DNA from 4 places in the Arthrobacter monumenti genome. Region 2 is predicted to be linked to each of the others. Evidence: predicted binding sites of a transcription regulator. Region 2 holds the regulator's gene; each other region holds the start of a gene.
The links. Region 2 encodes LexA, which represses DNA repair genes until DNA is damaged. Its sites were predicted from a motif close to TCGAACANNTGTTCGA; they were not measured.

Region 1: the regulator LexA is predicted to act here: its motif matches at 5,230-5,245, upstream of ACX80B_RS08025 (HNH endonuclease signature motif containing protein).
Region 3: the regulator LexA is predicted to act here: its motif matches at 4,842-4,857, upstream of ACX80B_RS14985 (DUF6504 family protein).
Region 4: the regulator LexA is predicted to act here: its motif matches at 5,802-5,817, upstream of ACX80B_RS03565 (HNH endonuclease signature motif containing protein).

What each region holds. Positions count from the first base shown of each region.
Region 1 is NZ_JBTNCY010000004.1:309,700-317,442, forward strand. Features, by position in the region: gene ACX80B_RS07985 (MMPL family transporter) at 1-124, opposite strand, end outside; gene ACX80B_RS07990 (MarR family winged helix-turn-helix transcriptional regulator) at 209-691, shown strand; gene ACX80B_RS07995 (MFS transporter) at 757-1,932, opposite strand; gene ACX80B_RS08000 (PGPGW domain-containing protein) at 1,960-2,556, opposite strand; gene ACX80B_RS08005 (SDR family oxidoreductase) at 2,549-3,394, opposite strand; gene ACX80B_RS08010 (hypothetical protein) at 3,511-3,966, opposite strand; gene ACX80B_RS08015 (hypothetical protein) at 4,099-4,479, shown strand; gene ACX80B_RS08020 (SRPBCC family protein) at 4,543-4,983, shown strand; gene ACX80B_RS08025 (HNH endonuclease signature motif containing protein) at 5,279-6,877, shown strand; gene ACX80B_RS08030 (hypothetical protein) at 6,974-7,743, opposite strand, start outside.
Region 2 is NZ_JBTNCY010000014.1:33,537-41,279, reverse strand. Features, by position in the region: gene ACX80B_RS17165 (SseB family protein) at 1-522, opposite strand, end outside; gene priA (bifunctional 1-(5-phosphoribosyl)-5-((5-phosphoribosylamino)methylideneamino)imidazole-4-carboxamide isomerase/phosphoribosylanthranilate isomerase PriA) at 523-1,287, opposite strand; gene ACX80B_RS17155 (hypothetical protein) at 1,343-1,498, opposite strand; gene hisH (imidazole glycerol phosphate synthase subunit HisH) at 1,513-2,166, opposite strand; gene hisB (imidazoleglycerol-phosphate dehydratase HisB) at 2,163-2,786, opposite strand; gene ACX80B_RS17140 (histidinol-phosphate transaminase) at 2,899-3,993, opposite strand; gene ACX80B_RS17135 (LysM peptidoglycan-binding domain-containing protein) at 4,100-4,438, opposite strand; gene lexA (transcriptional repressor LexA) at 4,704-5,468, shown strand; gene ACX80B_RS17125 (ATP-dependent DNA helicase) at 5,530-7,581, opposite strand; gene hflX (GTPase HflX) at 7,574-7,743, opposite strand, start outside.
Region 3 is NZ_JBTNCY010000009.1:162,809-170,551, forward strand. Features, by position in the region: gene thrS (threonine--tRNA ligase) at 1-916, opposite strand, end outside; gene ACX80B_RS14980 (DNA polymerase III subunit alpha) at 1,087-4,461, opposite strand; gene ACX80B_RS14985 (DUF6504 family protein) at 4,492-4,806, opposite strand; gene ACX80B_RS14990 (chorismate mutase) at 4,989-5,294, opposite strand; gene ACX80B_RS14995 (VOC family protein) at 5,314-5,751, shown strand; gene ACX80B_RS15000 (SOS response-associated peptidase) at 5,817-6,521, shown strand; gene ACX80B_RS15005 (mycoredoxin) at 6,671-6,895, shown strand; gene ACX80B_RS15010 (DUF1684 domain-containing protein) at 6,892-7,701, opposite strand.
Region 4 is NZ_JBTNCY010000002.1:141,550-149,292, forward strand. Features, by position in the region: gene ACX80B_RS03535 (iron-siderophore ABC transporter substrate-binding protein) at 1-977, shown strand, start outside; gene ACX80B_RS03540 (mycothiol transferase) at 1,139-1,648, shown strand; gene ACX80B_RS03545 (MerR family transcriptional regulator) at 1,673-2,323, opposite strand; gene ACX80B_RS03550 (DUF2306 domain-containing protein) at 2,390-2,881, shown strand; gene ACX80B_RS03555 (CBS domain-containing protein) at 2,928-3,341, opposite strand; gene ACX80B_RS03560 (Hsp20/alpha crystallin family protein) at 3,613-4,077, opposite strand; gene ACX80B_RS03565 (HNH endonuclease signature motif containing protein) at 4,237-5,769, opposite strand; gene ACX80B_RS03570 (solute symporter family protein) at 5,925-7,547, opposite strand; gene ACX80B_RS03575 (DUF485 domain-containing protein) at 7,544-7,743, opposite strand, start outside.

The DNA of each region.
Region 1 (7,743 bases), on a different contig from region 2:
GTCCACCAAAACCAGCGGCCAGCAGCCATATGATGATGACGACGGCAGGCAAGAAAATCCGGAGCCAACGGCTGGTCTTTTTCGGCACTTCGCGCTTTTCGGATGTTTGTTGAGGAGGGCGCATCAGGGGTGCACCGCAGCAAAGCAGTATAATCTATCTTTACCGCAAAGTGTCTCCATGATGGAGATACTACATTGGAGTGATGGCATGTCAAAAGATGAACAGCAGAGCCAGGGGGAGGGGCTGGACGCGACGGCGTCTCTGCTGATCCTGCTGCAGCAGTTCACCATGGAAACCGATCGCTTCATCAACGGCCTGAGCACCAAACATCACCTGCACCGCACGGATCTCAGCGCCTTGGGGTCGGTCATGTCGGCTCTAAGGCGCGGAGAAGAGGCGACGCCGGGGAAGCTCGGCCAGGAGCTGAATCTGAGTTCGCCTGCCACCACAGCCCTCATCGACAGGCTGGACCGGGCAGGACACATCAAGCGCAGGCGCAGCGAGACCGACCGCCGCCAGGTTAATTTGGACGTTACGCCTCTCGCCCGGGAAACAGGGAAGGCGCTGTTCGGTCCGCTGAACCAGCATCTGGGTGCTGTGGTCGCCTCCTATTCGGACGAAGAAAAAGAACTTGTAACCCGTTTCGTGGCCGAAATCATTGCTGCCACGGTCCGTGCCCGGGAGGAATAAGCGGCAGCTGGACTGTAGGAACGAATGCGGGTCACTGCTGGACCCGTGGGAAGAAACTACCGCGGCTAAGAGCGTCCCCGCCGAAGGGCAAACCAGGAGGCGCCCGAGACAATAGCCAACATTCCCGCCGTCGCACCGAAAACACCGGCAACCCCTGCCGCCGCAGCGACGAAACCGACGGCGGCCGGAAGGCCGGACTGGCCAAACCGGTTGGCACTGAGCCGCAGCGCAAGCCACGTCCCGCGGGTGCCCGGCGGGGCCGCCAGGGAGATGACCGTCATCGTCAACGGTTGCCCGATGCCGAGCGCGAACCCGGCGACCACAAGGACCGCACCCAAAGCCCAGACCGGCATCGGCACCGCCAGCGCGCCGAGGGCCAAAGCAGACAGGGCGGTTGAGGCGACAATGAGTTCAGACCGGCCGATCCTGGTAACCAGTCCTCCCAGGTAGAGGCGTGACGCCATCGTGGCCACGGCCCGGACGCTCAGCAGGATGCCGATGGCGGCCGCCGGGATGCCGCGTTCGACACCGAGCGCGGGCAGGTAGACCGCGATCAGATCCACCGCGGCGAGGACCATCATGGACACCGTCATCGCGCCGAAGAGCTGCTTGCGGGCCGCCGGCGTCGTATCTGCCAGAGCATTCCTGAGCTTCTTCGGCGGGGGAGTGGCGGCCGGTCCGGTGCCCGGTTTTTGCCGGACCAGGAACACCGTCAGGACCATCATCAGCACGCAGGAAACCGTGTAGGCGGCGAAGAGCGCGGTGGTGTCGGGCACCACCTGGCCGCCGCCGAAAACGATGATCAGCGAAGGTCCGATCGCCTGTCCCGCGGAACCGGCGAACGTGTAGAGGCCGAAAGCCGAGTCAAGCTTCTTCGCGTTTCCGCGGGCGATCCTGCTCTGCTGGCCGATCACGCTCATCAGGTGGCCGAGCCCTAAAATGACGTTCCACAGCAACAGCATGGCCAGGGACGAAGACCAAAGAATAAGCCCGACGCCGGCACCCACCATGAGGACCGCCCCGATGCCGAGGACGGCGGGCTCCCGGCCGGCGTCGGTGGCCCTGCCAACCAGGACGGCGACGAAAAGCGGGACGATGGCGAAACTGGCGGCGATCAGACCGAGGTAGGCCGGTTCGACGCCCAGTTCCAACGCGCGGTACGCGGCGGCTGGCCGGACAATGTAGGCGGCGAGCTGAAGAAAAACGGCGTGGAACAGCAGTATCCACGGCCAGTTCTTCATAGTTTTATGTTGTTCCTTGTCGTTACGTTATTCCGCGCGCCGCGGTTCCTTGGCCGGCTCCCGGTCAGCATCCCGCCGCTCGGCTTCCTCATAAGCGGCTTCCTCGTCGGCGTCCCGTTGGACATCCTTGGCGGACTCGTCCGCAGCTTCCTTGGCCGCCTTGATCGGATCCCGCTTCCGGCCGAACCTGTGGATGCTGTAAATGATCAGCGCGAAAGCGATCAGCCCGGAGAAAATCATCGTGCTGCCGGTGCCCCAACCGCCCGGAAGCCACCAGTCATCATTGACCGGCCACCAATTCGGCACCGCGGGCTGCAAACCCCAAACGATGCCGACGGCGATAATCCACACTCCACCGAGGAAGCTGATGACGATCCGGGGCCACGTTTTTACGCCGAGTGCGGCCGCGTGGAAGGCCTTGACCTTGATGGGGTGCAGTTGCTTTTCGGCCCACACATATTGCTGGGAGAGGACCGCCAGGCCGGCCACCACGGTGAGCAAGCCGGGGCCGGGCAGCACCAAGGCGCCGATGCCCACGACCACCAGGGTCCAGCCGAGAATCTCGATGCCGGTACGCCTCAGCCAGCCAGGCCGTTTCCGCCGCGGGATTTCGGATTTAACCATGCCGCTCACCCATCCCGGCAAGGACAGAACCGTAACCTTCACGGTACGTGGGATAGCTGAACTCGAAACCGCTGCCCCGCAAAAGGGCATTACTGAGCCGCTTGTTTGAACCTCGTTTTGGAATCCTGCCGCCGGATGAAGGATGTGGCATACCGAGTTCAACGGCCAAGAACCCGAAAACGTCCCCTTGCACGGCCGGTTCATTGTCGACGCCCACGTAGACCGGTGCGGGCGCGTCCACGGCAGTGGTCAAATGTACGACGGCGGCAGCGGCGTCATCGCGGTGGATGCGGTTGGTGTATTGAGAGGTGAGCGGAATTTCTGCTGTCCCATTCCTTATCTGGTCAATCAGCCGCGTCCTGCCCGGGCCATAAATGCCACCGAGCCGGAGTACGACGGCGGATGGCAGGCGGGCATGCAACAGGCGCTCCGCTTCAAGCAGGATTTCCGCTGTCCCGGAGCCAGGCCCAGGTTCGGTCGACTCATCAACCCAACTGCCGTCGTCGACCCCGTAAACAGCGGTTGACGAGATAAGCAGGACCTTATGTGGTTCCACGCCGCTCTGTTCCAAAGCGTCAAGCAGGTTGCGCAATGAATCCACGTAGGCCGAACGGTAGGCGTCTTCACTGCGGCCGTCCGCGGAGGTCGCCATCACGACGATCCCGGTGTCGGCAGGCACGTGCGGGACTTCACTGGCGAGATCGCAGCGGATTCCCTCAATGGCAGCGGGCAAGACTTCCGGCGAACGACGCAGACCGACCACCCGGTGTCCGGCGTCGGCAAAGCGCAAGCCAATTTCCGTCCCCAGATCGCCGCATCCAGCGATGAGCACGGTCATGGCTGCACCACGTGCCGGCCAGCGGCCATCGCAAAGTTCCCCATGGGTCAATACTAGGGGTCATAGCGCGATCCAGTAGAGCCGGAAGACCCCGACCACGTTGCTGACGCTCCTCTTTACTGCTCCGGATCCCCGGTGTTGTAGCCGCTCAGAGGGCGCCCGCCCGCGTTGGCAGGATCATCGCTGCCATCCATCTCTTCCTCCTCAAGCGCATCGCCGAAGTCGACGTCGCCCGCGGCTTCGCCGATCGTAGGTTCTTCCGGCGCAATCTGCTCATCGCCGGCGCGGTAACGTTCCTCGGCGGTTTCGTCGCGCAACGTCTGGTCCGACAGTTCGTCCTCCGTTGTTACATCCGAAGCCGCACCGCCCGAAATCAATGGATCCTGCCGCCAATGGTCCGGGTCGTTTTCGGCGGCCTGCGGATAACTGTCGGGCTGCACCTCCTCGGACTCGACCGTATCTTCGTCGCTTTCGACAATTTCCGGCGGAACGGCGTCGACGTTCTGGTCCGGAATGCCGGTCTCGTCGTCACCGACGATCGTCAGGTCATCTTCGGGTTTCTGCTCAGTCATGATGCGCCCTTTCGACGTAGGTCAATGCCGTTCAGCGTACGATGCTAAGTATACTGACTACTCCCGTCCGGATGTCGAGAGATGGGTCATACGAATGGTAACCAACGCCGTTGAAGGCGGTATCGTTGATACATGACACGACGTTATTCTGCCCTTCTGCTGGTGCCCTTCGCCTTGTTTTTGGCGGGCTGCGGTGAGGTGGAGCAAGCCGTGAACGATGCCGCCGACGAAGCCGTTTCGGACGCGACCCAAACCGTTGAAGATGCCGCTTCCGACGTCGCCGGTGCAGCCACCAGCGAAGTCGTCAAGCAGATCTGTAAGCCACTGCAGGATGGCCAGGTCAGCGCCGAGGACCAGCAGTTCCTGTCCGGGCTTGTTTCCGGTGCTGAATCCGCCGGGGTCCCGGACGGCATCGTCGATCCGCTGCGTGAGATCGCGGAGGCGGGAGACCAGGTTCCGGCGGAGTCCGTTGAGGCGCTCCGCGGGAAGTGCGACGCAAACTCAGGGAAGTAGCACAACAATAAACCATCCGCCGCTACGGTGAGCGGGAATCCTCCTCCAGCAACCAGGACTGACATGAATGTAGATGTCGAGACCGCGATTGATATCCAACGTTCCCGGTTGGAGGTGGCAGCGTTCGCTTCCGATCCCAACAACGCCACGATCTGGTACAAGAACATCAAGACCGTGGAATGGGTGACAGAGAAGCCGCTCGCCGTCGGATCCAGGTTTTCCTTCGTGGCGCATTTCCTCGGCCGGCGCCTTGCCTATACGTACCAAGTCCGAGAGTTCGAGCTTGGCGAACGGTTCGTCATGAGTACGACTGAGGGCCCCTTTCCCATGGAGACGATCTACCGCTGGGCGGATGCACCAGACGGCGGAACCCACATGACCCTGATCAACCGGGGCGAACCGTCGGGTTTCTCGAAGCTGGCGGCGCCGCTGATGTCAGTGGCCATGCGCCGTGCCAATAATAAGGACCTGAAGAAGCTCAAGAAGATTCTGGAAGCTCAGTAGCTTCGGTCTGGTCATCCTGACTGGCGGTGGGTGATTTCCGATGCCGTGTGGCCTTCGGGTGGCTTCCGCCGGCGGCAACGAAAATTCGCTCGTTCCTCACGAATTATTAAAGCCGCCTCACGGAAGCCAGCCCTTCGGCATTTGTGCCGCTCGCTGCCAATGGATAGGTATATGCCACCTCGTCGTCCACAACATGGAACCAATGGCCGACAAATCAACTTTTCGTTATCGTTTCGTGATATGTATCCATCCAGATATTCGAATACTGTCGGTGGCGAGTCGTAGCGTTGGTGACATGAAGAACGCAGCAGGTTTCAGCACCGGATCCGGCACCGACGCCGGCCCCGCTGCTGCTGCCCTGCCTCGTTCGACGGCCGGCACTCATTCGACAGCCGCATCCCGCGCCGCCACAGATTCTGTTCCCGGCGCTGGTTCTGTTGTGTTGGAGGGGATGGCGGATGAGTTGCGGGTGCTTTCGCATCGGGCGGCTGCGGGCACCGCGGGCGTGGTGGAGGCTGGTGAGGCTGCGTTGTTCGCGCACCGGGTGGAGGAACTCTCCCGGACCGTGGAGCATTTGCAGGTCGTCGCGGCCGGACGGCTCGAACAAGTCCGCTCCGACGCCGAATCGGACGGTAAGACCACGTCTTGGGTGAGTGCGGATGGGAAGGTGCAGCAGGAATACCGGCATACCGCCGACTACCTCCGCGCGGCGCTGCGGATTGGCCGCAGCGAAGCGGCCAAACGGGTCCGCCTCGCCGCGACCCTGCTGCCCACTACGGGGATGACGGGGGCCCCGGTTCCGCCGGTGCATGAACATTTGGCGGAGGCGATGGCCGATGGCGACGTCTCCACCAGGGCAGCGGTCGCGGTGACGACGGTGCTGCGGAAAGCCAAGCCGTTGGCCGATCCTGCCACCCTGGCGCGGATGGAGGAGTCGTTGACGGCTACCGCCGCGGAACAGGACCCGGATTTCGTCAATATCGCCGCGGCCCGGTGGATGAACCACATCGACCAGGACGGCGCCGAACCGTCCGAGGAAGTGCTGCGGCACCGGCAGGGGATCTTCACCCGCAGCAAACGGGCCGGGCTGCATCACTTGGAGATCTTCGCCACCGACGACCAATACGAGCACTTGATCACCACGGTCAATACCGCCGCGAACCCCCGCGCCCGCGGCTGCGGCACCGACGACCCCACGCCTGCAGATAGCAATCGAACCGGCAAAGATGAAGCCAGTGCTGCGGCCGATGCGGGTGTGGTGGATGGCCGGTCGCGGCCGCAGAAACTGCTCGATGGTCTCGTCGCCGCCTGCAAAGCCGCCCTCGCCGCCGGTGGGATGCCGGCCACGGGCGGGCACCGGCCGCAGGTAATGGCCGTGATCGACTACCAGGACCTGATCAACGACCTCGACCTTGACTCCGGCACGGGTTCGTACACATACACCGGCCCGGTCACCGCGCAGAACATCCGCAAACTCGCCTGCGACGCGGAAATCATGCCCGTCATCCTCAGCACCGAGGGCCGGATCCTCGACGCCGGCCCCGGTCAACGCCTCTTCCCGCCGCACCTGCGCAAAGCACTCATCGCCCGCGACGGCGGCTGCGCGTTCCCCGGCTGCTACATGCCCGCCTCCTGGTGCGAAGCACACCACATCGACTACTGGTCCAAGAACGGTGCCACCAGCACAGACAACGGTGTCCTGGCATGTTCGTTCCACCACCACCTGATACACAAGGAAAAATGGCGGATCCACGTCGAAAACGGGGTCCCCTGGTTCATCCCACCCCAATACGTCGACCCGTACCAAAAACCATTACGGAACCACTACTTCGACCGGAAACCCCACACAACCGGCCACCACCAACCACAACTCCCGTTACTCGCCATGGGGTAGAGCTATGTCCTTTGCCGCTGACCGGCCGATACTCTTTGGGCTGGGATGTGCCATGACGACCTCAAGGCGGCTCTCGCAGTGCTCGTCGGACGGTAACTACTGCACATCATTGAGGCGACGACGGGCGCGCCCGGCCTCACGTCTCGCATCTTTGGCGGCTCGGACGGCGTCATCTTTCTCGTCTTCCAGGGATCCGAATTCCCGGTCTGCATCCTTGCTGTTCCGTTCGAGTTTCCGCAGCTGCTTCTTCAGCTCTGCGATTTCCGCCTCCAGCTGCTCTTGCCGGGACACGGCTTCCTCGTACCGCTTCTCGGTTTCCTCCTGCTCGGACTCTGCCTCTTCCACTCGACGCTCGGCTTCTTCGAGCTCAGCTTGGGCTTGTTCTTTGCGCCGCCCTTGCTCCTTGGCCTCCGCAGCTTTCCCGTCGTCCCGCTCAGTCTTCTTTGCACTGCCGGTATTCCGATCGGACTGCTTGTCCTGGCCGTCTTCCTGGGATGGTTCCTTGGCCTTACCCTTGGCCGCACCTTTCTTCTTGGACGGTTTGGGGGCGACGGCGGTGCGCCCGACGGCTTCCGGAACGGCGACTGCACCGGACAGATCCACCGGTTCCCATCCGGTTGAAGACAAGGACCGGGACAGCTGGCCACTCGCTACGGCGTCGGCGGCGTCGGTGTCTGCCATGGCGGCCCGCAACGTCTGCTCCACTTCCGATGCAACCGACTCACTGGCCTTCTGCCCCAGCTCCTCGGCGAGTTCACGTCCGTCCTTCACCACGGAGGCCAGGAGGCGATGCCGTTGATCAGTCAGCTCTTTCAACTGTTTCTGGTCCAGATCTTCCTGTGCCTGCCGCAGCGACGCTCCCAATT
Region 2 (7,743 bases):
GGCCGGCCGGCGGACGACGAACGTCTGCGGAGCCCCAGGATCGATCACCAATAACTGTGCATCCTCGGCGGCAGCGGACAATGCTGCCCGCGGTGTGGAAACGGCAACCGGCCGCGCTTCGGGATGCCAGGCCCGCAGGAATTCCACGCTGCTGAATACCGGAAGCGCCTTACGTCCGTCAGGAGCTTTCAGGCTGACCATCGCCATGTCTGATTCTTTGTCCGTTACCAGGCCACTCGAGGCATTGCCAGTGACAGTTACCTCGGCGACTATCGGGACAAAAACCCGTACGCCAGCCAAGGTTGCAACGACGCCGGCTTCGGTTCCCGTCCCCGAATTGAGTTCATCCAGGGCTCTGCGGTAGCTCTCAGCCGTCTTACCGTCGTCGTTCCCATACTGATGTACTGTTTCACCCTCCGGGCCCAAGTCCCTGCCAGACCACTGGCGGTTAGCGGAATCGGTCATGCCCCCGGCGCCGGCCAATGCTTCGGCAATATGTGGAGGCAGTTTTCCTTCCGGCACTCAGCGGGCCTGCTGCTGGCCTGGCCGGCCAGCGATATCGAGGGCCTGTGGGAGGGTGAAGGCGCCCGAGTACAACGCTTTGCCCACGATGGCTCCTTCAAGGCCTTCGGAGACGAGTTCCCGCAGGGAAGCTATGTCGTCGAGTGTGGCAATGCCACCGGAGGCGACGACGGGCTTGTCGGTCCTGGTAAGCACTTCGCGCAGTAATTCAACGTTTGGGCCGCGAAGCGTACCGTCCTTCGTTACATCCGTGACGACATAGCGCGAGCATCCGGCCGTGTCCAGGCGCTGGAGCACTTCCCAAAGATCGCCACCTTCCCTGGTCCAGCCCCTTGCAGCAAGCGTTGTTCCCCGCACGTCCAGTCCCACAGCGATCGCGTCACCGTGCTTGTCTATTACCCGGGCAGTCCACTCCGGATTTTCAAGCGCCGCAGTACCGAGGTTGACCCGGCGTGCCCCTAGCTTGAGCGCCGCCTCGAGTGAATCGTCATCGCGGATTCCTCCGGACAGTTCAACTTTGATGTCCAGCTGGCCGACGACGCTGCTGAGGAGGTCCAGATTGGATCCGCGACCGAAGGCAGCGTCAAGATCCACAAGATGGACCCATTCTGCTCCGTCATTCTGCCAAGCCAGGGCGGCATCCAGCGGCGATCCGTAACTGGTTTCGCTGCCCGCTTCGCCTTGGACCAGCCGCACGGCCTGACCGTCGGCGACGTCGACCGCCGGCAACAGTTCCAAGACTGGTGATTGATTGACGTTGTTCATACTATTCATGCTCAACTTTCGTTGCTGGAGGAAAATACCGCGGGCCAGGTGTTGCTCAACCGGGAAGCGTCAGGAGCCAGCCCGCAGCAACAGCCATACCGGCAAGAACCCAGAAGCTGACGACCAGGGCCGTTGGCCGCTCCTGGCGGCGGAACGATATGGCACCTCCGGCGAGCAGCCCGGCCAGACCCATCAGCGCCACTGTCCACATATGATCGTTCCCTCCTAGAGTGACTTGATCCAGTTACGCAGCAGTGCTGATCCCGCGTCACCAGATTTTTCCGGATGGAACTGCGTGGCTGACAGCGGACCGTTCTCGACGGCGGCGATAAACGGCGCACCGTGTTCAGCCCAGGTGACCATCGGAGCCTTCATCCGTGGTTGGTTAACGTCGAATTCCCACTTCTGAACGGCATAGGAATGGACGAAGTAGAAGCGCTCATCTTCGATGCCTGCGAACAATCGCGTTCCGCCCGGCACTTGGACCGTGTTCCACCCCATGTGCGGAACGACGTCGGCTGGAAGCCGTTCAACGACTCCCGGCCACTCCCCCATACCCGGCTCGCGGCTCTCATGCTCGGCACTTTCATCGAACAAGATCTGCAATCCAACGCAAATGCCGAGAACTGGACGGCCGCCAGCGACCCTGCGTCCAATCAGACGGGGTCCATCAACGGCCTTCAATTCCTTCATTACTGTGGCGAAGGCCCCGACACCGGGCACCACGAGCCCGTCGGCCTCGAGAACTTTGACCGGATCGGCCGTAAGACTGACATTCGCACCGGCCCGTTCAAGAGCGCGCACCGCTGAGTGCACATTGCCCGATCCATAGTCCAGAACGACGACGCTGGGCAGGCTCTCGTTCGGCGACGCGCTCACAGACTGCCCTTTGTCGATGGGACTCCTTCAACACGCGGATCCGGCTCCACGGCTGCCCGCAGTGCACGCGCGAACGCTTTGAACTGGGATTCAACAATGTGGTGTGGATCGCGGCCAGCTGTGACATTCATATGCAGGCAGATTCTGGCGTGCAGGGTCATGGCCTCAAATATGTGACGTGTCAGCGAACCAGTGAAATGCCCACCGATGAGATGGTACTCCTGGCCGGCCGGCTCTCCTGAATGAACCAGGTATGGTCTACCGGAGACGTCGACGACGGCGTGTGCCAACGCTTCGTCGAGGGGAACGGTGGCTTCCCCGAACCGCCGGATGCCGCGTTTGTTCCCGAGCGCCTGATGCAGCGCTTCGCCAATAGTGATCGCCACGTCCTCCACAGTATGGTGGACATCGATGTGCGTATCTCCATGCGCTTCAACCACGAGGTCCATCAGGGAGTGTTTCGCCAGCGCAGTAAGCATGTGGTCGTAGAACGGCACCGTAGTCTCGATCCGCGACGAGCCTGTTCCATCAAGGTCCAGCTCCACCACGACCGACGACTCGCTGGTTTTCCGTTCGAGGCGTGCCGTTCGTTTGGCGCCGGCTGTTGGCTCTGAACTCATCTGGTCGTTCCTTCATTTGATCTTCATTTCGACAGCAGGGTCGATGCTGGTTGGCCTGGTTCCAATTCGGACAATTCCCGGATCCCGCCCCTAACAGTCTAAGAGCGGTTGGCTACAGAAGCTTCCGGAGTGATTCAAGGAACCGTGTGGTTTCCGCTTCAGTTCCGGCACTAACCCTGAGATAACCCGGAATGCCCACATCGCGGATAAGGACACCATCGTCCAACAGGCCCTGCCAGACTCGGGACGGATTCTCTATCCCGCCGAAGAACACGAAATTCGAATCCGATGGGGCTGGCGCCAGTCCCATGTGCTCCAGTTCCTCGACGATCCGGTCCCGCTGGAGCTTGATGTCCTCAACATTTGCCAACAACGACGGCGCGTTGGCCAGCGCGGCCAGAGCTGTCGCCTGGGTTATGGCAGAGAGGTGGTACGGGAGACGCACCAGCCGCAGGGCATCCGAAATTTCCGGCGCTGCAGCCAAGTAACCGAGCCTGGCTCCGGCGAGGGCAAAAGCTTTGCTCATGGTGCGCGACACGATTAGCCGTTCACGTCCCGGAAGCAGTGCCAGCGCACTCGGCGTGCCAGTATGAGCGAATTCTTCATAGGCTTCATCGACAATGACGATCGAATTGGCCGCGTTGCCGGCTTCGTAGACTGCCTCAACTACGTCGGGGGCCAGAGCGGTGCCGGTCGGATTATTCGGTGAGCAGAGAATGACGATGTTGGGCCGGGTCTCCAGCACCTGTTTTGCTGCACTCTCCGCCGTCAGGGAAAAGTCGCTGGTTCGCTCGCCTGCAATGTACTGGGTCCCGGTAGCACTGGCAAGGAGTGGATACATGGAGTAAGTAGGAGGGAAGCTCATCAATGTACGGCCAGGACCGCCGAAGGCCTGGAGAATCTGCTGAAGCACTTCGTTGGAACCGTTTGCTGCCCACAGATTCTCTTCCGATAATCCATGGCCCAAATATGCTGCCAATGATCGGCGCAACGCCGTGAATTCCCGGTCTGGATAGCGGTTGATCCCGCTCACAGCCTCGGACACCGCATTCACTATGGCTTGGTGAACCGCTGGCGGCACCTCGTGCGTGTTTTCGTTGACGTTCAACATGATGGGAACGTCAATCTGCGGAGCGCCGTATGGCTTCAAACCCTGCAAGTCTTCCCGCAACGGCAGCTTACTGAGGCGGTGGAGCTGTTCATTCACCCTGTCAGCTTATGCTCGTGACCGCAGCCGGTGACAATTCAGTGGCGTAATAGTGATAACGCACACCGTGGACTGTTGCGGCCAGTACCGCGGAACCGGCGTTCTCCTAATCCACGGTGGGCAAGAAGAGCTGCTGACCGACCTGGATGACGGAAGTCTCGAGATCATTCACGGCCATGATGGATTGAACCACATCCCGGGTATCACGGCCGTCCGCTATCACTTCAGCGACCTTCCATACCGTGTCACCCGGCCTGACCGTGTAACTGACATTGGATGTCGCACTCAACGAACCCTCTGTACTTGCCGTGGCCGGTGAATTGAATAGTCCAAGCGTTGTCACCAGCAATGCGGCCAACAGCATCAGTGGAAGCCCGAGGAACAACAGGCGGCCGCGCCTGGTCAACCGTAACGGGGAACATCCGGCTGCAACTTGAGCTGACATGATTTCCAACCTTCCTAGCGTTTACTCAAACTCGAACGTGCGTTCGAGTTATCTTCTTCTTGTTTTAGCACGTATCGACGAACAATGTCGAGACTCGCTAGAACAAATGTTTGAAATTCCCGATCGGCTGGCTTAGCGTTGACACCAGAGTTGATCGCTGAAAACAGTGCATCAGCCACCACCGACAGTTTTCGTCGGCGACAGGAAAATAGGACCGCATGGGCGGTTGGCAGTGGTCGGATTGTTCGATGAAAGGACCGGAACGATGGTGGAACAAGGAGCGGAAGGCTCTGGGGCATCGGAGAAGCCCGTGCGCACCAAAGTGGTCAAGCACCGGCCGACCAAGGGGCTCACCGTTAGGCAGAAGAAGATCCTGGAAACGGTTCAGCGTTCGGTAAGTTCCAAGGGCTATCCGCCTTCCATGCGCGAAATCGGTGACACTGTAGGCCTCGCGAGCCTTTCCAGCGTGACCCACCAGTTGTCCCAGCTCGAACGGCTGGGATACATCCGCCGTGATCCAAAGCGGCCGCGCGCCATGGAGGTTCTCATTCCCTTGACTTTGGGGGAAGAGGCCTTGGCCGTTAAAGGTGCCGGTACACCATCACGTCCCCGGAATTCCCAGGGCACGTCTATTTCAGAGTTCACGACCTCCACCGATACGGCAATGGTTCCACTGGTCGGCCGCATCGCCGCCGGCGGGCCGATCCTTGCCGATCAGGCTGTGGAAGATGTCATGCCCCTCCCCCGTCAATTGGTCGGTCAGGGTGAACTGTTTATGCTTCGCGTCTCAGGCGATTCAATGATCGATGCTGCAATCTGCGACGGGGACTGGGTCGTGGTTCGTCGTCAGAACACTGCTGAAAACGGCGATTTTGTCGCTGCGCTACTCGATGACGAGGCCACGGTTAAAACCTTCCGCCAACGCGACGGACATACTTGGCTCCTGCCCCAGAACACGCGGTATGAACCGATCCTCGGCGACCATGCCACAGTCATGGGCAAGGTCGTATCCGTGCTGCGCAGCGTCTAGCAGCGCACCTGAGTCGCGGAGTCCAGCGGGACAGTACCCCCTGGACTCCATCGCGTAGTGGTCAAGCGTCGATCCTGGCAAGGCGGTCGAGCGCGGACAATACCGTCCCGCGGTCAGTGGTCGCCCAGAACGGTGGCAGTGCTGCCCGTAGAAAACCACCATACCGGGCAGTGGCCAGACGCGAATCCAGTACCGCCACCACACCGCGGTCGGTACTCGACCGGATGAGACGTCCTGCCCCTTGCGCCAGCCGAATGGCAGCGTGGGTTGCCGAGACGCTCATGAATCCATTCCCTCCGGCACGGGCAGCAGCGCGTGACCGGGCGGTCATCATTGGGTCGTCCGGACGGGGAAACGGTATCCGGTCAATCACCACGAGGCGACAGGAATTCCCTGGCACGTCGACGCCTTGCCACAGCGACATTGTGCCAAACAGACAACTGTCCGGTTGCTCACCAAACTGGCGCACCAACGAAGACATGGACGATTCGCCTTGGCAGAGTATTTCCAAGTCGAGCCGGTCCCGCATCGCTTCGGCGGCCTCTTCGGCCGCACGGCGGGATGAAAACAGCCCTAAAGTGCCGCCATTGGAGGCTTTCAAAAGCGCCTCGAGTTCATCGAGTTGTTCGCCTGAAGACCCACGTTCGGGTTTCGGCAGATGGGCTGCGACGTAGAGCATCCCCTGCTTCGGATAATCGAAGGGACTGCCGACGTCGATCCCGGTCCACGAGGGAGCGCCGTCACCGAGCAATCCCAGGGACCCAGCCACCGGTTCAAAGGCTGAGCCGATGGCAAGTGTGGCCGACGTCAGGATTACCGTATGGTCCTCGAACAGTCCTTCCCTCAGCCGGCCGGCGACTGACAGTGGAGCTACGTGCAAAGTTACCGGCTGTGATTCGTCAGCGATACTTGGAGCTTGTGCCGGGAACGCGTTTGGCCTCGAAGCCCAGATAACCTCTCCCGATTCCCGGGAGGCAACCATCCGCTCACACAGTTCGAGAATCACCAGCAGCCTCGATCGGGCCATTTGACGTCCACCGTCGGCGGCATTCGAACTATCTGACTTCGAATCCGACAAAGCAGTACGGGCCGCCTCCCGCACCTGGTTCAATGCTGCGGCTTGCTCCTCGTTGAGTCCGCCCGGCATTAGACCTGTTGGCGTCCCCAGGGTGGCACCCTCGAGGTTCGCTGCGGCCGAATTCAATGCCTCGCCACTGACCGCCGTGTGCTTACGGGCGCTGGAAGCGGCTGCATGGATCATTGCCACAGAGATCTCACCAGATACGGCGCCGGTGACGCGGTCCTGCAGTTCATGGGCCTCGTCGATAACCACGACGTCGTATTCAGGCAGGACTGCCAACCCTTCGAATGCACTAATGGCAAGCATGGCATGGTTGGTGATAACGATGTCGGCCTCGGCCCCCCGGGCACGGGCCAGTTCGCTGAAACAAATATCCGCCAGTGGGCACTTATTCGCTCCCAGACACTCCAGCGCACTGACAGATACTTGCTTCCATGCCCTGTCGCTGACACCGGGTGTCAGATCGTCGCGGTCACCGGTTTCGGTTTCCTCCGCCCACTCGCGAAGTCTGACGACTTCGCGGCCAAGCGCCGATGTCGGTCCTGTCTGTGTATCACCATTGACGCCGCCGGCAGGTGGATGCGGTGCGCTGGCGTCTTCACCCAGTTGGAACAGTGCCGCTTCCGGTGCGTCTTCTGAAGGAAATCCGCCCTCGAGCTTGTGCTTGCAGACATAGTTACCTCGTCCTTTGACCAAGGCGACGTCGACTTCCCGCTCGAGCTGCGGTGTGATCGCTTCGAGCAGCCGGGGGAGGTCTCTCCCCACGATTTGAGCCTGCAGCGCAAGCGTCGCCGTCGAGACGACTGCAGGTTTGTCGCTGTGTATGGCGTGGGCAATCAGCGGCACCAGGTAGGCGAGGGATTTGCCGGTGCCGGTTCCGGCCTGGACCAGCAGATGTCTTCCACTATCGATCGCTTCTGCCACCTGGCTGGCCATTTCATGTTGACCGGTCCGGTTCTGCCCACCCATAGCGGAGACCGCTGTGTCGAGAAGCTGAATGGATTTATGCGCGGCTTCCTCTGTTTCAGCCATGCGTGACGAACGGCTCCAGCTCTGCCGCCAGGGCCTCCCGCACCAGAACCTCGAGGCGGGTTCCTTCCTCCATGTGCTCTGTCGCCAGGATTTCGGAATCCTGCTCATGCAGCCGGTTCACCAAGTCGCCACGCTGGTATGGAATCATCAGTTCCAGCTTCA
Region 3 (7,743 bases), on a different contig from region 2:
AATAGTCCTCCATCACCTTGCGGATAATGCCGCCCTTGGGGTGAAACACCGGCAGGCCGGAACCAAGCTCGTCGGGAAAGGAAAAAAGGTCCAGTTCGCTGCCCAGTTTGCGGTGGTCTCGTCGTTCGGCTTCAGCGATGCGTTCCTGGTAGGCCTTCAGATCCTCTTTGGTCGGCCAGGCCGTGCCGTAAATCCGCTGCAGCTGCTTGTTCTTCTCGCTGCCGCGCCAATAGGCCGCGGCCGAACGGGTCAACGCGTAGGCATTGGAGATTATTTTGGTATTGGGCAGGTGCGGGCCCCGGCACAGATCTTTCCAGACCGTCTCGCCGCTCTTGCGGTCGACGTTGTCATAAATGGTGAGCTCGCCGGCACCGACCTCAACGGAAGCGCCTTCGGCACCGTCCAGTTCGGCGTCGAGTTCAGCCTCCGCCGATTCGCCCTTCAGGCCGATCAACTCGAGTTTGTAGGGCTCGTCGGCCATTTCCTGTCTGGCTTCTTCCTCCGATACCGCCCGGCGCCGAAAGAGTTGATTGCTGTTGACGATCTTGAGCATCATCTTTTCGAGCTTCTTCAGGTCCTCGGGGGTGAAGGGCTCGTCGACGTCGAAATCAAAGTAGAAACCATCGGTGATATAGGGGCCAATCCCCAATTCCGCGTCGTCCCGCAATTGCTGAACAGCCTGTGCCATGACATGGGCAGTGGAATGCCGCAGTACGTTGAGCCCGTCTTCGGAACCAATCTCGACACCATCAACCTGCGCACCGTCGTCGTGGATTGGTGCATCCAGGTCCTTCAACTCACCATTGACACGTACGACGACGATGTCCCGCTGTCCTGCGAACAGTTCAGCACCGGTAGTGCCCGGGGTCACCTTATTCTCTTCGCCGTTGACGATGAGGGTGATGTTGTTGGGCACGTCGGTCTCCTGAAATCGGGTCGTGGGCTATTGGAACAGCAGCATACCGGGGCCACTGTCAGCCTTCACCGATGTTATCGCCCATAGCGTCGGCGCCACCAATCTTGAAGGTCCACCGAGTCGCAGCCCGCGCGAGGCCTCGGGGGACAATGTCTCCCCCGGTGGAAGGGTTATCGTCCAAGGGCAAGAGGTTTGCGGTTTCGCGCCAAGGGCAAGGTTTCGGTATTGGATAGATCCCAAGCGTTCGTAGCCTGCAGACTCATTCCTCTTGGTCCTGTGCGGCGCGTCAGTCCCTTGATCAACAGCAGCCGGGTGCCGAAGAGCAGCGGCCCGGCCTGCTCCTGCGCTTCATGGAAGAATGTGCAGTCCACACAGCCGGTGCCATCGTCGATGCTGATAAAGACCACCCGGCGACCTCCACGCATCGGTGGAGTCTGGGTTGCGACACGGATTCCGGCCACCATTACTTCAGTGCCGTTACGCAGGCCCAGCAGATTCGCTGATTCCGTCACTCCCAGCTCCTCCAGGATCGGGCGGTAGCTGTCCATTAGATGGGCGCTGACATCCAGGGCCAGCAGATCCAGCTCCGTCCGGACTTTCTCCTCCATCGGCGGCTCCGGCAGGGCAGGTTTCAAATTGGTCAGTTCAAGATCGCCGAGGGGCAGTGATAACTGCCCCTCGATGGGTTCATGCTTGCGTTGTGCCGGGCGGGAAGGGGAACTGTTGAGGTGGTGGATTAAGTCCGCACGGCTGCCGGTGCCATGTACGTGTTGATTCAAGGAATCAAATGCGCCCAACTGCGCCAGCCGCTTCATGCTGGCCCTTCCGACTCTGGCACGGGTGCGCAGATCTGCGAGCGAATCGTAGGGTTGGCCGGCCACAATACGTTTGAGTTCAGTATGGGAAAGTCCGTAGATTCCGGCCAGACTCAACCGGATGCCCAGTTTCCCGTCAGCAATACGTTCCACCCGGTATTCGCCGGTGCTGCGGTTAATGTCCAGAGGCAGGATCGGTATACCCATCCGCCGGGCCTCCGCCACCAGCAATCGGCGCGGATACATACCCGGATCGTGTTCCCAGATCCCGGCCAGGAAAGCTTCGGGATGATGTGCTTTGAGCCAGGCTGACTGGTAGGTGGGTACGGCAAATGCCGCCCCATGGGCCTTGCAAAAGCCAAAACTACCGAAGGCTTTGAGCGTATTCCAAACCTTGTCCACCACTGCGGGGGGATAACCTCTTGCTGCCGATTCCTTCCGGAAAAAGTCCTCCACCCCTGGTTCGGCCTCTCCGCTGCCAAGCAGCCGCCGGAGCTCGTCCGCCTTGGCCATGCCGCAGCCGGTGAAGACGTCAAAGGTCCGCAGCACTTGTTCATGGAAGACCGTCACCCCGTGGGTTTCGGCGAGCGCCGGTTTGAGGTCCGGATGCGGGTAGCTCTCGGGAGCCCATCCATGCCGGTGCTCCAGGAACGGGCGGACCATATCGGACTTCATCGGCCCTGGACGGAACAATGAAATATCGATAATCAGGTCGTTGAATTCGCGCGGGGCAAGTTTGCCTATCAGCTCCCGTTGTCCCGGCGACTCAATCTGGAAACAGCCCAAAGTATGTGTGCTGCGGATCAGCTCGTACGTCGGCTCATCATCGAATGGCACAGCCTCGAGATTAATCCGGCCGTCCGCGGCGACGTAATCAGGAACGCAGCCGGACTCGTCCTGGTGCCTGCCTGCTTGAGCAACCTCCTGGCGTGATGGGTGGATACGGATAATCTCCTTCAGCGCATAGGCCATCGCACTTTGCATCCGCACTCCCAGCACGTCCAGCTTCAGCATTCCCATCGGATCCATGTCGTGCTTATCGAACTGCGACATCGGCAGCCCCAGTCCGCTGGGTTGGACCGGGGTGCGGTCCAGCAGGTTCTTGTCCCCCAGAATCACGCCGCACGGGTGCATTGAAATATGCCGTGGCAGCCGGTCCAGCCGTTCTGTCAGATCCACCAGCAGATCCAGTTGCTGATTCTGTTCCACCCTGGAGGAAAAGTCCCGCAGCTCCGGTTTTTCGGCCATGGCTTCACGGAACTTTGCAGCCGAAAACCGCCACAGTTGTTTGGCGATGGCGCCGACATCGTCCTCATTCATTCCCAGCGCAAGCCCGGCGTCACGGACGGCGCCCCGGGCACGGTAGCCGTTCTGCATACTCATCAGCGTGACTCGTTCAGCCCCGAACCGTTCGAAAATCCGGTGGTAGACATTGTGCCGCTCGGCGCTTTCAACATCGATGTCGATATCCGGCAGCGTTGAGCGGTCCTGCGAAAGGAAACGCTCAAAGATCAGATCGTGGTTGAGCGGGTTCACCTGGCTGACATTAATCAGATAGTTCACCAGGGACGAGGCCCCCGATCCCCTGGCCGCAGCCCGGACACCCATTTCAATGATCATCTTCGAAACCTCGGCCACGGTCAGGAAATAGGAGGAGAACCCCAGCCGGTCAATGATCTGCATTTCATGATTTAACCGTTCCCGGAGCTTCCGCTCCTCCGCCCCGGAAATGCCGCCGAACCTGCGGCCGATGCCCGCCTCGCACCGCTGCCAGAGCTCGGCTACCGGGTCCTGGTCGATCCCGATCACCGATGCTTCGGGAACGACAGGCTGTTTCCACCCCATATCAGCCGCCGGATCCATCCTGCAGCGGTCGGCCAACTTCTCTGTAGCCGACAGCAGGTCGGCGGCGCCGGATGTACCAAGATCCGCAGCTTTGGCGATCTCCTTGGCCAGCGATTCCATCTGTGCCGGCGTTTTCAGCCATCCCTGCCCGTTCGGCTGCAGGTCGGTCAACTTCTCCAGAGCAGTCAGTGCCCGGGCGGAATCCAGCACATCAGCGGTGGCTGCACCATCAATTCCGCAGTACCGCACCGCATTGGTCAGTACGGCGGGAACATTGCGTTCCCTGGCCAGTTTGAACAACCGCACTCCATGGGCGGTACTCAATGCCTCGCCTGGCGGACTCAAGTGTGTCACCACTTCGGCCGTCACCGAACCGGCTGGAAGCACTGCCAGCCACCGGGTAAACAACGAACGGGCGGTGGAATAACTGCGGGTCCGCAATGCTTGGCCGACATCGGAATGCGGGCCAATCAGTACTGTCAGCACAGGGTTGAGAGTGACTGGATCCAGGCACCGTGAGGCCAGCTCCTCCAAGGTGACGCCGACATGCTTACGTGATTGCGCGCCGGTATTCGCATGGGCATCGGAAATCAGCCGGCACAGTGCCCGGTAGCCTGCTCCCTGCAATTCGCCATGGGCAAGTACGACGACGCGGCCGCTCACCTGAGCGTCGCGCAGCACGGCCAGATCCACACCCACGATTGGATCAATGCCTGCCGCCATGCAGGCTTTCAGATGCTTGACTGTGCCATAAAGACCGTCACGGTCCGTGCAGGCTAAAGCGTCCGCCCCGTCGCCGGCAGCCGTCCCGGCCATGTCTTCGGGCCAGGAGACGCCATAGTGTGCACTGAAGGCGGTTGAAACGTGCAGATGGGTGAAGCTCATATATATCCGGGGAAGAGTTTCCGCACAGTCCTATGCACTCAAGTCCTGTACGGCATCGTGAATTTTCAATAACCGCCAGCGTCCTGAATCCACCTGGTGCACTATGTCCAGGGTCCGCAGCTCCGACCTGTCACTGACTCTTGCCTGCACACGCCAGATCTCATGATCCACCAGTCCAGCGCCGCGGCCCCGCTCGGCCCGTAACTCCTCTTCCCACCATTTGCGCCGTTGATACCAGCGCAACGGTTCCGCTTCGATCTCGTATGTCCGGTTCTGCCAGACCAGACTTAGAGGCTGCCCCGCAGACGAACACACCACTTCCACCGACTCGCTGAAGACACCCAACTCCAGTCACCTCCCAACGCAATCCCACACCATTCTCGAATATCTGTTCGAGTAAGTTCAAGTTTACTCCTGTGCACCGACAAAACACAGATGTCCTTAAACCTGCAGGTGAGAGGGCACGCGACGCCTGGGAACGACGGGAAATGAGACAACCGTCCAGTGTGAAACGGTCAGGGGATCCTTCAGAAACTGCTGCGCTGAACCTTCAGCTCAAGCTCGATGAAAGCTTCAATCATGGAACGGTAAGTTGCTTCAACCACTTCCGGGCTGACCTTCGATTCGGCGGCGAGGGATCGAACGGTGGAGATCACCTGCTCGACGCGCTGGGGTGAACGGACCGCGGCTGCATCTTCCTTCAACGTGCCGGCGATCCGCACCAGCCGTTCACGCCGGGCAATCAATGCCACCATCTCTTCATCTATTTCGTCGATGGCAGTACGGACGTCGTCCAGTTGCTGTTTATGGGCATTATCGTCATCGGTGACCATTTAGTGAGAATATCGATGTATGCAACCTCATGTCGACGTTCTGACCCTTGGTGTCCGTGACCTGGAAGCGTCCCGGCGGTTCTACCTGGATGGCCTGAAATGGGCGCCGACGATGGATGTCGCTGCCGAAGTGGTCTTCATCCAGGTGGGACATGGCTTGCTGCTGGCACTGTACGACATTGAAAAACTTGCTGCCGAAGCCGGTGCCGACCTTCAGTCCGGAGCCGTACCCCCGATCTCGCTGGGACACAACGTACACAGCGAGGAAGAAGTCGACGCTGTCCTGGCCCAGGCCGGGAATGCGGGCGGAAGCATCATCGCAGCCGGACGGAAGATGAGCTGGGGCGGATACTCCGGCTACTTCGCCGATCCGGACGGTTTTCGCTGGGAAGTCGTCTGCAATCCCGGGCTAAGCGTGGAAGCGGATGGCACTGTGCGCATCGGATCTGCCGAGTAACCGCATCGGCAGATGCGCTCAAAACGTTCGAAGCGGAATCACTGTGACTAAACCATAATGGAAACATGTGTGGCAGATACGTGATGGCACGAAGCACCGGCGACCTTGTCGCGTCGTTCAATGTCGACGAATCTTTTGAAGGGGAGATCGTTCCTTCCTACAACGTTGCACCGACCGACGAAGTCCCGCTTGTCATCGAGCGCCATGCCGGAAGCACGGAACAAAGCCGGCAGTTGGCAACAGCACGGTGGGGTCTCGTCCCGTCCTGGTCAAAGGACCGGAAGTCGGCAGCCCGTCTTATCAACGCCCGGATGGAAACCATCACTGAGAAACCCTCGTTCCGGCAGGCCGCTTCACGACGGCGGGCGCTGGTGGCGGCCGACGGATATTTCGAATGGCAAAAAACCGTAGAGGGCAAAATACCGACGTACCTCCACGGCGGCGACGGCGGAATTCTCGCCTTCGCTGGTCTCTACGAGTACTGGCCCGATCCGGCCCTGCCGGAGGGCCATCCGGAGAAATGGCTGCGGACGTGCACAATTATCACCACCAGCGCAACAGATGCGCTCGGTCACATTCATGACAGAACGCCCCTGATTGTCCCGCCCAGCCTCTATTCCGACTGGTTGGATACGGCCGTCAGGAACCCTGCCGACGTGCAACAGCTTTTGGACGCGATGCCGGAACCCAAGCTCACCCCGCGGGTTGTCAGCTCGAAGGTCAACAGCGTCCGCAACAATGGTCCGGAATTGATTGAGGCAGCAAGCTGAAGCACATCCGCCACCGCCACGAGCGGGAATGACTGGCGATGAGGAAGCGTTGAGACCAGTGATAACGACATTGCCGCGGATAATGCGGCCCTGAATCTGAACCAAGGAGCTAAACCGTGGAGTACACCCCGGACGCCGGCAGCATCACCATGTTCTCGACCACCTGGTGCGGATATTGCCGCCGGCTGAAGTCACAGCTGGATGCAAAGGGTATTGGCTACCAGGAAATCAATATTGAAGAGGTCGAGGGAACTGCCGCTCTGGTGGAGACCCTCAACGGCGGCAACCAAACCGTGCCGACCGTTCTCTTCCCCGATGGTTCAAGTGCTACGAACCCGTCGCTGGCAGAGGTTCAGAGCCGCCTCGCGGCCTAATACTCCTTCTCCCCCGCCTCCACCGCAAAGGGCAGCCGGTTTTCCGACGGCGGGAGCGGGCAGGTGGCATGCCCGGTGAACGAGCATGGCATATTCACGGCACGGTTGAAATCCAACATCACGTTGCCGTCCTCGTCCGGGGCCGGAATATACAGCGCCCGGCACAGGCTCGACGTGCTGGCCCCGGACGTTCCGTCGGTAAACAGCACCTGGAATGAATCCGGCTCCGTGCCGGGGAATGCCGTCAGCCGCTGCGTCTGCCCATAGGCGGTGAATTCAATCGTCCCCGGGGATAGGTACTCGTGGTGCACCGACCGCACCACCGAGCCCACAGTGACGGTATGCCGGTCGGCCCGGAACCGGCCGGCAAACTGCCAGCGCGGATCCGGTTCAAATGTCGCCACACCCTTGAACGCATCCAGAGCCGGGGCGTCCGGGTGGCGTGGCCGCAGGAAGCAGTAACCGCCGCGTCGGGCGATTTCCACCGCGAAGGCCTCAGTGCGAACCGTTACGGACTCCCGTTCGTGAAGCGTTCCAAACGCGTAGCGGCCGGAAACAGGCTCGCCTTCGACGAAGAGTTCCTCTCCTTCGTCCAACTCCACCACGATTCCGCTGCGGTCGCTCGACCAGGTTCCCGGGACGCCGTCGTACTTCTGCGGGTCGCTGCTCAGCCAGTGCATCGCCGTGACGGATAGCCAGCCAAATGGCTCCGCCAGCTTCGCCTCACGGGTCAAATGCCACGCTTTCCATTCCTTCATAAAGGTCCGCTGATCGATTGTTGGAACGGAAGCGGCGGGTTCACTCATGACTTCATCATAGGAACCGCCGAGGGGTTTTTCCTATGATGG
Region 4 (7,743 bases), on a different contig from region 2:
AGAACTCGTCATCGAACCCGGACGCATTTCCCGTCACAATTGAGCACAAATTCGGCGAGACCACGCTCAAGGAAAAGCCCGAACGCGTGGCCACCGTCTCCTGGGTGAACGCCGACATTTCACTGGCTCTCGGCGTCGTACCCGTTGGAATGCCGAAGCAGGAGTGGGGCGGAAACGAAAACCTGTCCACCCCCTGGTTCGACGCCGCACTGGCTGAAGCCGGCGCTACTGAAGCGGCCACCGGCGAAGGCAGCGGGCCTGAGGCCGCCGGCATCGCGACCTACTCCGAGCTGGACGGCGTCAACTTTGAGGAGGTCGCCAAGACCACCCCGGATGTCATTCTCGCCGCGTATTCCGGCCTGACGCAGGAGGACTACGACACGCTCTCCAAAATCGCCCCGGTCATTGCTTATCCGGAGGTTGCCTATGGCACGCCGTGGCAGAAGGCGACGACGATGATCGGCAAGGCTCTGGGTGAGTCGGAGCAGGCCGAGGAACTGGTTGCCAAGACCGAGGAGACCATCGAAACCGAAGCCGCCAAGTACCCGCAGATTGAGGGTAAGACCTTCATTTACGGGAACCTTGAGCCCAACAGCGGCACCGGCATGAACATCTACACCTCCCAGGACAACCGGCCCCGCTTCCTGACCAGCATTGGCATGGAGATGGCACCGGTGATCGAAAAGGCCGAAAAGAAGAGCGGATTCTTCCTGGAGTGGTCCGCCGAACGTGCCGACGAGCTGGAATCAGACATCTTCGTGACGTGGGTTCCGGACAAGAAGACCAAGGAAGCCATCAAGACCGATCCGTTGCTGGGCCAGGTTCCGGCGATCGAGGACGGCGCGCTCGTTGCCGACTCGGACAATACGTTGACGCTCGCAATTTCCGCAGCTTCGCCGTTGAGCCTGCCGTGGGCGCTGGATGAGTTCCTGCCGCAGCTGGGTGAGGCGGCAACCGTCGCGGAGAAGACGAAGTAGCCAACGCTGCACTGATTTATTACGACGCCGGTGCCTGGGTCTCGGATCCCGGGCACCGGCGTTAGGCGTCTTGGTGCTCTCCATCCTTGCTATCCGGTGCTGTTCTGAGAAGACTGAGTGCTGGAAGCTGACGAGCACGGCAAATCGATGGGAGACCGCGGATGAATAGCACTGACGTTCTGCTGGAGGGATTCGGCAGGATTCCGGACCTGATCAGAAACGTGGTCAATGGGTTGAATTCTGATGATTTGGGCAGCCGCCCAAACGGTACCGGAAATTCGATAGCATGGCTCATCTGGCACCTCTCCCGGGTTGAGGACGACCACATCGCCGACGCCGCCGGGACAGAGCAGTTATGGACATCGGCAGGTTGGTCCGAAAAGTTCGACTTGCCACTCGGAACCGGCGAAACGGGCTACGGGCACAGCAGCGAGCAGGTCTCATCTGTCCAGGTGGACTCCGCCCAGTTGCTGGTCGACTACTACAAGGCGGTGCATGCCCGGACAGTCGAATACATCCGCTGCCTATCCGGTGAGGACCTCGACCAAGTCATCGACGACTCCTGGGATCCGCCTGTGACCCTCGGAATCCGGCTGGTCAGCGTGACCCAGGACTGCCTCCAGCATGCGGGGCAGGCCGCTTATGTCCGGGGACTGCTCCGAAACCAGTAAGCACCTGGTGTTGCGAGCCATCCCTCAGGACTGATACTTCCTGATGCTTTCGGAAGTCTGGGCCAAGGCAAGCATCCGGACCAGAAGCCTGCTGTACTCGTGGACGCCGACCGCCACCGTTAGGACGGCACTGTCGCGGCTGCCGCCCTCGGTCACAAAACCGACATCCTGCTGCGCCACCCGGTCGACAGCTTCTGCATAACCCTCTACAACGTCCCGGCTGACCGTGATGCCAAGCGCCTCCATCTGGGAGAGATGCGCATTCAAGGCATTCCGGGCATCCGACGGAACGTCCGGCCAGTCCTCGCCATTGATGACGGCGCTGGTCAACGGATGCTCGCGGGTCTCGCTCAAGTCGTAGCCAAGCACCAGCGACTGGGTCTTGCCGAGCAGGTCGAGAAAACTTACTTCCGGATCGTCGATGACGCTGACGAGGGTCTTAATCTGGCCGATGCTCAGCCCAACGACCTTACGCAACGCGGTGATGAGTTCGAGCCGGACCAAGTGCGCATCGGCATATTCGGCGAGCGTGGGATGCCTGCTTTCGCCTGCCGGCAGCAGATCCTCGCGGAGGTAGAACTTGATGCTCGCAGCGCTGATGCCCGAGCGGCGGCTGAGTTCCTTGAGCTGCACCGGGTACCTCGCTCTGTCGTGACCGTCGGGCGAATCGATCATTGGATAGGGATTTGTGGCTTCACTATCTTGATTTACAGCCTTGGATAGTGACTCTATCCTAAACGTATGGATCTCTGGACGCCCCTCATTGCAGGCCACGTTATTGCCGCGAGTTACGTTCTTGTGCTCGGTCCCTTCAATATCTTCCGCCGCAAACGGGACCGTATCCATAAGATCATTGGCTTCACCTGGGTGACCGCCATCGCCGTCACATGCATCTCAAGTTTCTGGATCATGGACGAAGGCCACTTCACCTGGTTGCATGGGCTTTCTGCGTTCACCTTGACCACCGTGACGCTGGGTATCATCAGCGCAGCACGCGGCAACATACCGGCGCACCGCGGGAACATGATCGGCAGTTATCTTGGCACGCTTATCGCGTTTATCTTCGCCGCGACAGCACCTGGCAGGCGACTCCCGCTGCTCGTATCAACTGAACCGGCGACGGTTGCTTTCGCCGCCATCCTGATCCTTGCTACGGCTGCGGCGTTCTTCTTTACCCTCAAGCGCACCGTCCGGACGAAGCCCCGACCTGTGGCCACCTCGCTTGCACGGTAGGTGGCCAACAGCCTTGGGTGCTATCCGTACTTCCGCGAGGGGGTGATTAGAACGAAATGAACTCCACCAGCTCCCCGGAGCGCTCCTCTGGGAAATTGCGGGCAATGTCAGCCTGGCTCAGCATGCCCACCAGATCGTGTCCATCTACGACGGGCAGCCGGCGGATCTTATGTTGTTGCATCGTATCGATGGCTTCTTCGACGCTGTCATCCGCGCCGATAGTTACGGGCTTCCCCTGGCCGAGTTCGCCGGCCTTTGCCGTTTTCGGGTCTCCGCCCTTGGCGAGGCACTTAACTACAATGTCCCGGTCGGAGATGACACCCTTGAGCCGGTTGTCCTCGCCGCAGATTGGAAGCGATCCGACGTCCAGATCCAGCATTTTCCGGGCTGCTTCTTCAAGCGTCTCGTTCTCGCCGATGCACTCCGCGCCACCGGTCATAATGTCGCGTGCGACAGCCATGATGATTCCTCCTCGATCAGATTCGATGTACCTGAATTGCTAAAACTAAGCATACTGTCTATCGGGTGGAGCTTGCTGGAGGTGCGACCTTGAAAATGGGCAATGGTGGACCGGCAGCGCAATGTGGGCGGAATAAATGAACGCAGGGGACGGAAATGCAGCCGTCCCCTGCTCGTCATGTGTGCATCGCCCGAGTCCTTACCGCCGTCTTCGTCCGATGCACTCGTATCGGCGGGGACTGCCTCGTCGAATGGGCGGGGGGATGCGTCATTTAGGACGCCGTGACCTCCGGCTGCTTCTCTTCACTTCCCCCGTCCACCGTGGGCTCACTGGCGAGGGAGCCAGTCGAGATCTCGATCTTGCGGGGTTTTGCCCGTTCGCTAACCGGGATGATCACGTTCAGGATGCCGTTCTCGTAGTGGGCGGAAATACTCCCAGTGTCGATGCCCTGTCCCAGGTTCAGCTGCCGCATGTAAGAACCGTTCTGGCGTTCGCGGGTGAGCCACTTTACGCCTTCCTCAGTGCGGGCCGTGCGCTCGGCACGGATGGTCAGCAGCTGACCGTCGACATCGATGTCCACCGAACCGGGGTCGATCCCAGGCAGGTCGGCATTCAGAATGTAGCGGTCGCCGTCGCGGTAAAGATCCATCGGCATCAATCTCGGCCCCTGGTGGTTGTCCAGAAGAGCTTCGGCGACGCGGTCCAGTTCGCGGAATGGGTCGAATTTCATGGCCATTGTTGTGTCAACTCCTTCACATACACCGCACCGTCATGGTTGCGGCGATCTCAGTTACTAAAGTTGAGTCGATATCGCTCAACTAGAAAAATATTAGCACTGAGAAGCGCGGAGTGCTAAATGCGGCGCATTCTGCTCTGAGCGAACAGTGGGCTCGCTTCAGAATGGTGGTGGGGTTTGGTCGTGGTCGCCGTTTGGGACAGCGCCGGCGTTTTTGGGGTTCCATGGGTCGAAGTGGTGGCCGTTGCCGGTGGCGTAGCGTTGGGCGTCTTTGCGGCTGGTGAGGACGGGGCCTTCGGGTTTGGATGTGTAGGTTCGTCCTGCTGGTGATGTGACGGTGATGGTGCCGTCTTTGTCTTGGGTGTCTTTCCATCCGCAGGCGGTTTTACGGAGATGATGCATGGGGCAGTAGCCTTTCAGCGATTCGTAGTCTGTTTTTCCGCCTTCGGCCCAGGGCGTGGTGTGGTCGAGTTCGGTGAAGCGTGCGGATCGGTTGCAGCCCGGTGCGCGGCAACATCGGTCGCGGATATTGATCATTTTTTTCAGGTCGGCGGGTACTTTGTAGGTGGTTCTGCCGAAGGAGATCATCGCCCCGGTTTCCGGGTGGGTGAGGATCCGTTTGAATGAGGGGGCGTTCGCGCATAGTTTTCGGGCGGTTTCGTCGTCCATGGGTCCGAAGCCTTCAAGCTCAGCCGGCTCTTCGGAGAGGCCGAGCAGGGTGAGGACGGGGACGGTGACGATGACTTCGGGTTTGATCTGCTCGTAGTTGGGCAGGTGTGGTTCCGCCACGGCCTGACCGGAGGAAGCAGTGCCGGTTGAGCCGGGGGACGGATTCCCACCCCTGCCACGATCGTTGTTGTTGTCATCGTTCAGGCCCGCAATTGGTCCATCTGGGATCGGCCCGGTGCCGAGGAGGAGGTCGGTGAAGACGTCGGCGCAGAGTTGGGTGCCGGTTCGTTCCTCGTCCGGGGAGCGGAGGGCCCGGGCGGCGTCGGTGATTCGGTTGTAGGCGGCGGTGGCGGCTTCGGCGGGCAGGTAGGCGCCGAGCCAGGCCATGCCGTCTTCGGCGGGCTGGTACCAGGCCCTGCGGTCGCAGGCTGCTTTCTTTTTCCGCCGGGCGCCGGATTCGGGGTGCATGCGTTCGCGGAGGCGCTTGGCCTTGCCGGCCAGTTTCGGCCGTGGCAGTTCCGGTGCGTCGGCGAGCAGTTCCTTCTCGAATTCGGGTTGGGCGTGCTCGGGGAGGGTTTGTGCCTGGTCGATGATGACCATGGCCTGGTCCCGGTTCAGTTCCCCGGTTTCGAGGCGTTCGAGGGTGGCGGGGAAAGAGCCGACCAGTTCGGTGCTTTCGAAAATGAGTTTCTGGGCTGTCCTCGTTGCGATGGTCAACGCGCCGCTGACTTCGCCCTCGACGTTCATCCGGGCCAGGCGTTCGGCGTTCCGTGACGGGCCGGCCGGATCGGGCTGAGGGACCGTGCCGGCGGATGTTTCGCAGAGCCGGGTGACCAGGCGGGCTTTGAGTCCCTCCGCCCACGCGATGAGCTGCCCGGCCGAGACCAGGGCCATGGTCGCTTCATCGAAGGACAAGACCCCGGGCACCACGTCGCCGAGTGGGCCGGCCAGTTCGGGAAGCTCGAAGGCACCGGTGGGAGCGTCGTCGCTGCTCCCGCCGTCTGGTGCTTCCTTGTTTGCCATGTCTTTAGTACATCAGCCGGCACCGACATTATTCGAAATCCTGTTCGCTACCGGATAACGAAACGGTAACGAAACAATAATTAATGGAATCGGCGCCATGTCAGAAAGAGGGCCCCGGCAGTGATCTGCCGGGGGCCACTCCTTCTAACGCTTGACTAGTGCTCGACTGCCTTTTCGGCACCAACACCGGTCAGCGACCGTACTTCCATTTCGGCCTGCTTCTGCACGTTTTCCCGCTTCTTGTCCGTAACGGTTCCCAACCAGCCGAGCAGGAACGCCAGCGGAATGGAAACGAGACCCGGGTTACTCAGTGGGAACCAGGCGAAATCGGCTCCTTCGATCATCGATGTCTCGGTTCCGGAGACAACCGGTGAGAACGCGATGAGCAGCATGGCCGTGCCAAGCCCGCCGTACATGCTCCAGACCGCTCCTCTGGTAGTGAACCGACGCCAGAACAGTGAGTAGATGATCGTTGGCAGGTTCGCACTGGCTGCCACTGCGAAGGCTAGCGCGACGAGGAATGCCACGTTCTGCCCCTGGGCACCGATGCCTCCAAGAATGGAGATGACACCGATGACGACGACGGTGCGCCGTGCGACTTTGACCTCGCCATCCGGCGGCACATTTCCCTTCTTGACCACGTTGGCGTAGATGTCATGGGCGAAGGAAGCCGCTGCTGTAATCGTCAGCCCTGCCACGACCGCGAGAATCGTTGCAAACGCCACCGCCGATATGAAGCCAAGCAGCAAGGGTCCGCCGAGTTCGAATGCCAGCAACGGTGCGGCCGAATTCACGCCGCCCGGCGCGTTTTCGATCCTGTCGGCGCCAATCATGGCGCCGGCTCCGTAACCGAGCACCAGCGTGAAGAGGTAAAACAGACCGATCAACCAGATCGCCCACACGACTGAGCGCCGGGCTTCCTTGGCCGTAGGCACGGTGTAGAAGCGCATCAAGACATGCGGCAGTGCGGCCGTTCCGAGCACCAATGCCAACGCCAGCGAAATGAAGTCCAACTTGGTGGTGGCATTCTCACCGTATGCACCGCCGGGATTGAGAATGTCCGAAGTTCCGGCCGTTTCGACAGCATGCGCCAGCAGTTCCGAAAGATTGAATCCGTGCAGTGCGAGGACCCAAATGGTCATTGCGGCAGCGCCCGTGATGAGCAGGCAGGCCTTGATGATCTGCACCCAGGTGGTGCCTTTCATGCCTCCAACCAGTACATACAGAATCATCAAGCCGCCGACGACGGTGATCACCAGTGACTGACCGAGCTCATCCCGGATGCCCAACAACAGCGATACGAGTGCTCCCGCGCCTGCCATCTGTGCCAACAGGTAGAAGAAACATACGGCCAGGGTGGTGATGGCTGCAGCGATTCTGATCGGACGCTGCTTCAAGCGGAAGGAGAGCACATCCGCCATCGTGAATTTTCCGGTGTTGCGCATAAGCTCAGCGACCAGCAGCAGCGCCACCAGCCAGGCAACCAGGAATCCAATGGAGTAAAGGAAGCCATCATAGCCATTGATCGCGATCGCGCCGACGATGCCAAGGAACGACGCCGCCGAGAGGTAGTCGCCAGCGATGGCCGTCCCATTCTGCGGTCCGGTGAAGGAACGGCCGGCCGCATAGTAATCCGCCGCCGTCTTGTTGTTCCGGCTCGCGCGGAGCACGACGATCAGGGTAACGCCGACGAACAGCGCAAAAATCGTGATGTTGACCCACGGACTTCCCACCGTTTCCTCAGCTCCGGTCTGGGCGAGGATGTTTATGTTGCTCACTTCTTTTCCTCCGTGATCTGCTCCAGGTCCCGCCGCATTTCTGCCGCGATGGGATCCAGCCGCTTATTCGCGTAGCTGACGTACCACATGGTTATTCCGAACGTGGTGACGAACTGCAGCAGGCCCAAAACCAATCCGACGTTGATATTTCCGAAAACAGGCGTGGACATGAATTCGTGTGCGTAGTCAGCCAACA